DNA from 4 places in the Streptosporangium sp. NPDC049644 genome. Region 1 is predicted to be linked to each of the others. Evidence: riboswitches for the same ligand, from Rfam matches in the RefSeq annotation. Region 1 holds a riboswitch; each other region holds the start of a gene.

Region 1 (2,192 bases):
CTCTTGTCGGTGCCGCGGGAGTAGGTCAGCGGCGCTTTGATCCGGTGTCCGTCGGGCGACCAGGCGGGCGCGGGTGCGAAGGTGCGCGGGGTCACCGGTCCCAGCTCGTCGGCGCAGATGACCGTGGTGCCGGGTGGCGGCTGGGCGTAGAGGCCGATGACCTCGGCTCTTTTGGGGCGAAGTCCGGATCGGTCGAGGTGGTCCAGGAGCGGGGATGGCGCCAGCGGACCTTCTCCGCTCGCAGGATCCGGCGGACCTGGCTGCGCGCGATGACGATGCCTTGGGCGCGGGCGGCGGCGGTCAGACTGTCCAGCGTCCACTCGGCGGGGCCGGCCTCCTCGTCTGCGGCCAGGTCCCCGGCCTCGTCGCGGACCAGCCGTCCGGGCGGAGTCGAGCGCGCCAGCGCGATGAGCTGCCCGCGTTCGAGCTCGGTGATGCGTGGCTTGCGGCCTGCCCCGGGCCGATCGCCCAGCCCGGCCAGGCCTTCGGCGTTGAACCGCTCGATCCGCTCGCGCACGGTCTGCATGTGACAGCCCAGCTTGGCCGCGATGGCACTGGTGCGCAGCCCTTGCCAGCTGAACACGATGATCTGCGCTCTCCTGATCCAGTCGGCCGGGGCATGACGAGCCCCGGCCAGCTTGCGGATCTTCCGCTCCTCTTCAGCGTCCGTCGGCGGACGCGCATGCAGCAGTTTCGGCATGACAATCCCCCTGAGACCATCATTACCCCCAGGTCAGCAGGGATCTCCGCCCTCATTCAGGAACGCAGCACTAGGCCCTCGACAGCCGGTTGCCGAAAAGAACGCGAGCCCTCCCGACGACGAGGACCAGGAGCACGCCGAGGTGCCGGCGTCTCGCGGCGCCGAGCTGGTCGACGCGATTGCCGAAAGAATCCGAGCCACCCGGGTAGGCCCAGGACATGAGCAAAGACAAGCCCACACCGTGGGACGAGGGCGCCAAGGCGCGCATCATGTCCAACACCGCGAAGAACCCGAACAGCCCCAGCGCCAAAAGCGACCTGGGCCGCAAGGCCCAGTCCGGCGCGGACAAGAACGCTCACCGGCAAGGCGGCAAGCGTCGCTGAGAATTGCCGAATTGTTCTTGTAAGGGGTCAAGGACCCGGCCCGGCCACAATCGCAAGCGGTGAGGTGATCAACTACCATACTCTCGGCGAACTGTTGCGAGGTGCCTTGCGGTCGCGAGGAGAATCGGGAAGCCGGTGTGATTCCGGCACGGGCCCGCCGCGGTGACCGGGAAGCCGCCGTCCACGTGCGAAGCACAGCCACTGGCTCGTAAGGGCTGGGAAGGCGGGCGGTCAGGCGTTGATCCGGGAGTCCGAAGACCGGCCTCGCGCCCATCGCCCCGCCAGGGGCACGACGCAGCGGGAGCCTGCCCATGAACAGCCAGCTTTACGATGTCATTCATCGCCGCCGCGACGTGCGAGGCCAGTTCACCGGCGGACCCGTGCCGGACGAGGTGCTGCACCGCGTGCTGTCGGCGGCTCACGCCGCCCCCAGCGTCGGGCTGTCCCAGCCGTGGGACTTCGTCGTGGTGCGCGACGCCGAGATCCGCGGCGCCTTCCACGACCACGTCCAGCACGAGCGGGCGACCTTCGCCGCCACCCTCGATGGCGAGGCCGCCCGGCGGTTCGCCCAGATCAAGATCGACGGAGTGCGCGAGTCGACGCTGTCCGTCGTGGTCACCTATGACCAGGACAGGGGCGGTCCCGCGGTGCTCGGCCGCCACGCCATCGCCGACGCCGGCCTGTACTCGGTGTGCCTGGCCATCCAGAACCTGTGGCTGGCCGCGACCGCCGAACGGCTCGGCATCGGCTGGGTGTCGTTCTACCGTGAGCCTTTTGTGCGGGACCTGCTCGGTATCCCCGTTCGGATCCGTCCGGTCGCGTGGCTGTGTCTCGGTCCCGTCACCCACCTCGAAGAGGCCCCTGATCTGGAACGGCACGGATGGCGGCGACGGCGCCCGCTGGCCGCCGCCATCCATCACGACCAATGGGGGACGAGCGGCCTCGGCCACCGTTAACTCACCCAACCTGACGCCACCATCGCCTCGAGCGCCCGACTGCTGGGCGCAGCCGCGCCACCATCTACTGACCATGAAATCTCGGCGTGACGATGTGCACGGGGCCGCTTCCAGTTCGTTGTTCGCGTAGGTGTAGACCTGAAGGTATGAGAT
Region 2 (2,192 bases), on a different contig from region 1:
TAGAGGACACCTCGATGCGCGGCGGCGAGCAGGCCCGGCTCGAACGCCCTGACCCCCTCGGTGAGCGCGCGCTCGATGTCGAGCGCGCCGACCAGCCGGTCCTCCGACGCGCCGACGGGCAACTCCACAAGTACGGCCGGACGTTCCTGCCCTTGCTCGCCCGCGCCGTGCGGGCCGTCGGGGCAGGCCGGATCCGGCTCGGCCGGGTCGCAGGAGAAGCGGCAGCCGGCGATCACCTTGACCGCGGGGAGCTGTGCGGCGAGCGCGCGGACGATCGTGGACTTGGCGGTCCCCTTCTCCCCCCGGACCAGCACACCGCCCACCCGTGGCGAGACCGCGTTGAGGATCAGCGCGAGCTTGAGGTCGTCGAGGCCGACGACGGCGCTGAACGGATAGGCACCGATCACGAGGTTTCTTTCTGCGAGATCCTGTTGACGTGTCCGGCCCGCCGAACGTTCAGTTCGGGGCCGCCGCGAGCGCGTCACGGCGAACGACGCGCTGCACGGCGATGCCGTACAGGACGCCGATGGCCGACCAGAGCACGAGTTGGGTGCCGAGGGAGGACACGCGGAAGTCCCACAGCAGCTGGGCGGGGAAGCCGTCGGGCACCTCGTTGACCGCCGGCAGCACGAGCAGGGTGACGATCACGGGGACCAGGAAACCGGCCGCGCCGGCGAGCCAGGGCCTGGCCGGCACCTTGCGGGCGCAGGCCACGCCCACCGCCACGGACAGCAGGCCGATGGCGACCAGGACCAGGTACAGCGTGGTCCGGCTGCCGATGGTGTCCGGGTCACCGACGGCGGGCGGGTTGGCCGGGTACTTGACGAACGGCACCAGCACGATCGCGACGAACGCCGTGGCGGCCATCATCGCGGCCAGCACCGTGTCGGAGCGGGGGCCGATCCGGCCGCGCAACCCGGCGAAGACCAGCGAGAAGATACCCCCCACGGACATGCCGTACAGGGCCAGGGCGAGGAAGAGCCCGGCCTGCTGGCCGGACCGGCTGACCAGGGCCTCCTCCCCGTGGGAGTGCCCGACCTCGGTCTGGGCGTGGGCGGCGGCCTCTTCGAGCGCGATGGCCCGGTCGATGTTCGGCTCGCCCAGCAGGTAGGCGAACGCCGCGGCGATCAGGCCGGCGACCAGCCCGACGAGCAGGCCGCGGAGCAGCAGGGTACGTATCACGGCGCGCGTCTAGTGGCAGGGAACGCCGAGCAGGTGGCGCCCGTCGTGCATGAGTTCGTGCAGATAGTCGCCCGCCTGCGACACCACCCCCTGGTCGAAGGTGACCAGGTAGGCCACCAGCAGGAGCAGCGGAACCGCCACGAGCCAGCGGGCCAGGTGGGAGAGGGGAACGGGCTGAGCAACGGACAGCTCACGCATGAGTAGCCTCCTTGGGGATGACGCGTCCCGACATGTGAGGACGCGGCGGCCAAGTAACCTGGCTCCCGGAACTCACGTTCCGGATACAGTGGCGCGACCGCACCGGCTTCTCACCGGACTTCCCTCGGACCACCGCGAAATCGTCCGCAATGTAACCTTTTTTAGAGCGGGCCGTCAATGTGGGGTGACCTGTCACGGCACCGCGGACGCCGTTCCAGTCGGGTGTCCCCCATCTCTCCAGCGGAACGCACCGCGCGGGCTGCGTCACCGGCAGCCCTCGAATGACTCACGTGGTGGCACCGGTATCACCAGGCGCCCTTGATCAGGTCTGTCAGCTTCTCGGCCGTAAACAACCGAGCATGCAGCTCCTCGCCGTCGATGGGTTCGACGGTTCAGGCCGCGTCGTCGGCAGCGTGACTCACTGCCCAGCCCGCCACCCCGCGCGAGGCGATGTTGCGGGCCGCGTTGACGTCGGCGTGCTCAGCGAAGCCGCACGACGTGCAGGAGAAGGTCGCCTGGCCGGGCCGGTTCCTCTTGTCCACGTGCCCGCAGGATGAGCAGGCCTGCGAGGTGTAGGCCGGATCGACGTGGACAACGGCGACGCCCTGGCGGGCGGCCTTGTAGGCGATGAAGGAGCCGAGCTGGTGGAAGCTCCACGAGTGCAGCGTGACCCGCTGGGGCTTGCGGAGCCGTACCCGGTCACGGATGCCCTGAAGGTCTTCCAGCGCGATGCCTTGCCCGGTGCGTGCAGCCTCGGTCACGATCTGCTTGGCGATGATGTGGTTGGTGTTCGCGGCGAACCGGGCCTCGGC
Region 3 (2,192 bases), on a different contig from region 1:
TCGAACGGCAGCCGCAGCGTGAACAGCACGTCGGCCAGACCCATCACGCCGAGCCCGATCGGGCGCCACCTCTGGTTGGCGGCCCGGGCCTCGGGGGTCGGGTAGAAGCCCAGGTCGATGGTGCGGTCGAGGAACCGCACGGCGGTGCGGACCGTCGCACGCAGCCGCGCCCAGTCGATCCCCTCCTCGGTGCCCGGAGACAGGTGGGCGGCCAGGTTGATCGAGCCGAGGTTGCAGACCGCGGTCTCGGCGTCGCTGGTGACCTCAAGGATCTCGGTGCAGAGGTTCGACAGATGGATGACGTTCTCCGGCCTGGCCGTCTGGTTGGAGGTCCGGTTGGCCGCGTCCTTGAAGGTCATCCAGCCGTTGCCGGTCTGCGCGAGCGTGCGCATCATCCGGCCGTACAGGGTGCGGGCGGGGAGCTGCGCGGTGAACCGGCCCTCGGCCTCGGCGGCCCGGTAGGCGTCGTCGAACGCGGCGCCGTACAGGTCGGTGAGGTGCGGGACCTCCTTGGGGTCGAACAGTGACCACACGCCGTCGGCCTCGACCCGGCGCATGAACTCGTCGGGGATCCAGTTGGCCAGGTTCAGGTTGTGCGTGCGGCGGGCCTCCTCGCCGGTGTTGTCGCGCAGTTCGAGGAACTCCTCGACGTCGGCGTGCCAGGGCTCCAGGTAGACGCAGGCCGCGCCCTTGCGGCGGCCGCCCTGGTTGACCGCGGCGACGCTCGCGTCCAGGGTGCGCAGCCAGGGCACGATGCCGTTGGAATGGCCGTTGGTACCGCGGATCAGCGAGCCCCGCGAGCGGATCCGGCTCCAGGCGATCCCGATGCCCCCGGCGTACTTCGACAGCCGCGCGACCTGCCCGTAGCGCTCGTAGATGGCCTCCAGCTCGTCGCGGGGCGAGTCGAGCAGGAAGCACGAGGAGAGCTGGGGTCTGCGCGAGCCGGAGTTGAACAGCGTGGGCGAGCTGGGCAGGTAGGACAGGGTGGCCATGAGCGCGTACAGCTCGGCGGCCTCCTCGACGGTCTCGGACAGGCCGCAGGCCACCCGGAGGAAGAAGTGCTGCGGGCGCTCCAGCACCTTGCGGGTGCGCGGGTGACGCAGCAGGTAGCGGTCGTAGACGGTACGCAGACCGAAGTACTCGAATCTGGCGTCGGCGTCCGGCTCGATGAGCGCGTCCAGGACCCCGGCATGGGCGGCCACGAACTCCGCGAGCCCGTCGGCGATCAACCCCGCCTCGTGCGTCGCGGCGACCGACTCGGAGAAGTCGCGGACGCCGTGCTCGGCGGCCTCGTCGGCGATCAGCTCGGCCAGCAGCGCGGCGGCGACCCTGGAGTTCTCGGGGTCGGTGATCACTCGGGCGGCGGCCTCGTCGATGGCCTGCCTGCGATCGACCGGCGCGTTCCCCGCGCTCTCCGCCGCCGTCTCCGCCAATACCTGTGTCACGTGGTGTCCCTCGCTCGCTCGAACTTCCCCCTGTGGCTCCGCCGGAGGGGCACGCGTCCGCGAGCGATCCCGGGCACGCCGGACCGCCTCGTTCCGCGGGCCCTCCCACGAGGCCCTGGACAATCACGTCACCGGCAGGTCTTCGGACTCACGGGCGCCCTGCGCGTGCCTACCGGCCGTCGCTTCCCGGGCATGGCTCACCCAGTGCTCACATGACGGCTTTCGTTCCCGTTCACCGCTGCGGGGCAGTCCCGGAATCTCACCGGGTTCCCTCTTGCCTCGCCCCTCCCGGGGCGAACCAGCAACGAGCAGGATCCTACATCTAGGGGCGTCTGACGCAACTACCCCAACAAGTTGTGTCGGAAGACTTCAGCAGTCCGAGCTCGTGGAGCACCCCGCGGGTGCGGGCCGTCTCGGTGAAGAGCCACTGACGGAAGTCGTCACCGCTGAGGTAGACCCGGCTCCATCCATTGGCCGCGCACAGGGCGCGCCAGCGCGGCGCGGCGTCGATCCTGTCACACAGGGCGATCGCGGCGTCCCGGTCCGCCTGGCCCATGCCCTTGGGTCCCAGCAGGCCGCACCAGTCGCTGTACTCCAGCCGGACCTCGACCTCCAGGAGCGTCGGCGCGTCGATCCCGTCGAGCCGGCTGCCCGAGGAGACCACCAGGGGACGCAGGCGGCCCGCGGCGATCTCGGGTCGCAGGGCGCGGGCCGACCCCAGCAGGGCCGCGACCCGTCCGACCTGGA
Region 4 (2,192 bases), on a different contig from region 1:
GGCGAGCCCGCCCCGGTGTGGTTCGACGTCACGGCGGATCACCAGCAGGCCGTCGTCGACCGGCAGCACCATCACCGCGACCGGCAGCGGGTTGAGGTAGGAGGTGTTCCGGCAGCCGGCACAGGTGCGCGGCCAGGACTGGCCGGGGGTGAAGGCCGCACCGCAGAAGGAGCAGTGCGAGTTCCTGATCGTCACGATCGTGAGACTAGACCAGTCTCCCGTACGGAGGGGCTGACCCGCCATCCAGGCCGAGCCGAGCTGCCGGCGGTCCGCGCGAGCCAGGTGCGGGTGCTGGACGGCCCGGCGTACTCCAACAGGTCCGGGCCGCGCGTGGTACGGGGGCCTCGCCCAGATCCTCCACAGTGTGCGCGCCGGTGCTCCCGTCGAACGCGGGGAGGCACGCCGAGTCTGACAGGGGGTGCGCTCTTTGTCGTTGATGGGTGGTGTGCGAGCATGGTCGGCGTAGGCGAGCGCGGAACGAGGAAGCCGGTGTGAATCCGGCGCGGTCCCGCCACTGTGATCGGCGAGCGAATCCCGACGAAGCCACTGCCCGCGAGGGTGGGAAGGCCGGGACGAGCCTCGACCCGAGAGCCAGGAGACTCACGCGGTCGCCTCCTCGCAGAAATTGGGGCGGATCTCCCCAAGAGAGGAACGGCGATCGCCATGCCTGGACCTCGGCCTACCGGCCCTGGGCATGCTCGGCGTGCCGGACTCTCCTGGTGACCCGGCCTCCCAACCGTCGCGGAGGCCGTCGAGGAACGGCGTCCGCGGCCCGCCTTCAGGAGAGCATGCATGGGCATCCCCCGCTCGATCACCGCAGCACTGCTCGCATCCTTATTCGCCGTCGCCGCCTGTGGCACCCCGGAGGCGGCCACGCCTGCGGCCCCGGCGGCCGAGGGCCGCTGCGTCACCGATTTCGACGCGGGCCGGGACTACTTCCCGGTCAAGCAGAAGGTGGAGCACGCGACGAACTTCACGTTGACCTACGCCAAGAACTATCAGGTCCTCACCGTCAAGCAGCCCGCCCCCGGCGCCAAACCGGAGACCTACGTGCTGGTGCGGTGCGGCACTCCGGCTCCCGCGCTCACCGGTGAGCTGGCCGCAGCGGTCACCGTCGAGACCCCGATCGAGCGATTGTTCTCCGCTTCGACGACCCACCTGCCGTTCATCACCGACCTGGGCGTGCTGGAGCGGCTCAGCGGCGTTTCGTCGGCCGGGTACATCACCTCGGCTCAGGTGCTGGCCCAGGTGAAGGCCGGGAAGATCACCGAGTATGCCAAGGGGCAGGAGGTCGACACCGAGAAGGAGATCGCCGCCAAGCCGGATGTGCTGATGAGCGGCGGCACCGAGGACAAGTCCTACGGCCCGCTGCGTCAGGCCGGGATCAAGGTGGTGGCCAACGCGGAATGGCTGGAGTCCACCGCACTGGGCCGCGCCGAGTGGATCAAGGTGATGGCCGCGCTGACCGGTACCGAGGCCAAGGCCGGCGAGGTGTTCGGCAAGGTCGAGGCCGACTACACCGCCCTGGCCGCCAAGGCCAAGGCGGCCACACCGGTCACCGTGCTACCTGGCCAGATGTATGAGGGGCAGTGGTCGGTGCCCAACGGAGGCAGCTACGTCGCGGGACTGATCAAGGACGCGGGCGGCACCTACCCGTGGGCGGACACGCTGGGCCCCGGCAGCACCACCCTGGACCTGGAGGCCGTCCTGTCCAAGGCCAAGGACGCCAAGGTGTGGCTCGCCAACGTGAACGAGTGGAAGAGCCTGGCCGATGTGGAGAAGACCGACCCGCGTTATGCCAAGTTCGGCGCGTTCGAGTCCGGGAGCGTCTGGTCGGCGAACAGGACGCTCGGGCCTGGGGGCGGCAACGACTTCTACGAGCGCGGCGTCGGCCACCCGGACCTGATCCTGGCCGACCTGGTCGCGATCTTGCACCCAGACCTCGCGCCCGATCACGCCTTCACCTTCTACCAGCAGCTGACCAAGTGACGGCTCCGGCCCTCCCCGATGTTCCGGAAGCGGCCCGACGCCGCCGGAGCGTCGTCCTGGTCGTCATGGGGATCACGGTGCCGCTGGCGTTCGCGCTGGCGGTCCTGCTCGGCTCGACTTTGATCCCGCTGAACCAGGCGCTGTTCGCGCTGTTGCGTGGCACCGGCGCGGATCCGGGGGTTCAGGAGATCATCTGGACGGTA

What was found. A riboswitch is a leader RNA that binds a small molecule or an ion and turns the genes downstream of it on or off. The one in region 1 is predicted to bind cobalamin.
Region 2: another riboswitch for cobalamin. It lies ahead of AB0J58_RS05110 (CbtB-domain containing protein); the one in region 1 lies ahead of bluB (5,6-dimethylbenzimidazole synthase).
Region 3: another riboswitch for cobalamin. It lies ahead of AB0J58_RS26310 (ribonucleoside-diphosphate reductase subunit alpha); the one in region 1 lies ahead of bluB (5,6-dimethylbenzimidazole synthase).
Region 4: another riboswitch for cobalamin. It lies ahead of AB0J58_RS15800 (ABC transporter substrate-binding protein); the one in region 1 lies ahead of bluB (5,6-dimethylbenzimidazole synthase).

Annotation. Positions count from the first base shown of each region.
Region 1 is NZ_JBFAOJ010000045.1:8-2,199, reverse strand. It holds gene AB0J58_RS24145 (transposase) at 1-95, opposite strand, end outside; gene AB0J58_RS24140 (helix-turn-helix domain-containing protein) at 92-700, opposite strand; gene AB0J58_RS24135 (hypothetical protein) at 919-1,083, shown strand; cobalamin riboswitch at 1,166-1,365, shown strand; gene bluB (5,6-dimethylbenzimidazole synthase) at 1,395-2,039, shown strand.
Region 2 is NZ_JBFAOJ010000006.1:86,778-88,969, reverse strand. It holds gene AB0J58_RS05120 (putative cobaltochelatase) at 1-407, opposite strand, end outside; gene AB0J58_RS05115 (CbtA family protein) at 457-1,182, opposite strand; gene AB0J58_RS05110 (CbtB-domain containing protein) at 1,192-1,380, opposite strand; cobalamin riboswitch at 1,411-1,543, opposite strand; gene AB0J58_RS05105 (transposase) at 1,773-2,192, opposite strand, start outside.
Region 3 is NZ_JBFAOJ010000052.1:7,172-9,363, reverse strand. It holds gene AB0J58_RS26310 (ribonucleoside-diphosphate reductase subunit alpha) at 1-1,445, opposite strand, end outside; cobalamin riboswitch at 1,561-1,763, opposite strand; gene AB0J58_RS26305 (tripartite tricarboxylate transporter substrate-binding protein) at 1,768-2,192, opposite strand, start outside.
Region 4 is NZ_JBFAOJ010000023.1:14,938-17,129, reverse strand. It holds gene AB0J58_RS15805 (NUDIX domain-containing protein) at 1-195, opposite strand, end outside; cobalamin riboswitch at 427-623, shown strand; gene AB0J58_RS15800 (ABC transporter substrate-binding protein) at 793-1,989, shown strand; gene AB0J58_RS15795 (iron ABC transporter permease) at 2,055-2,192, shown strand, end outside.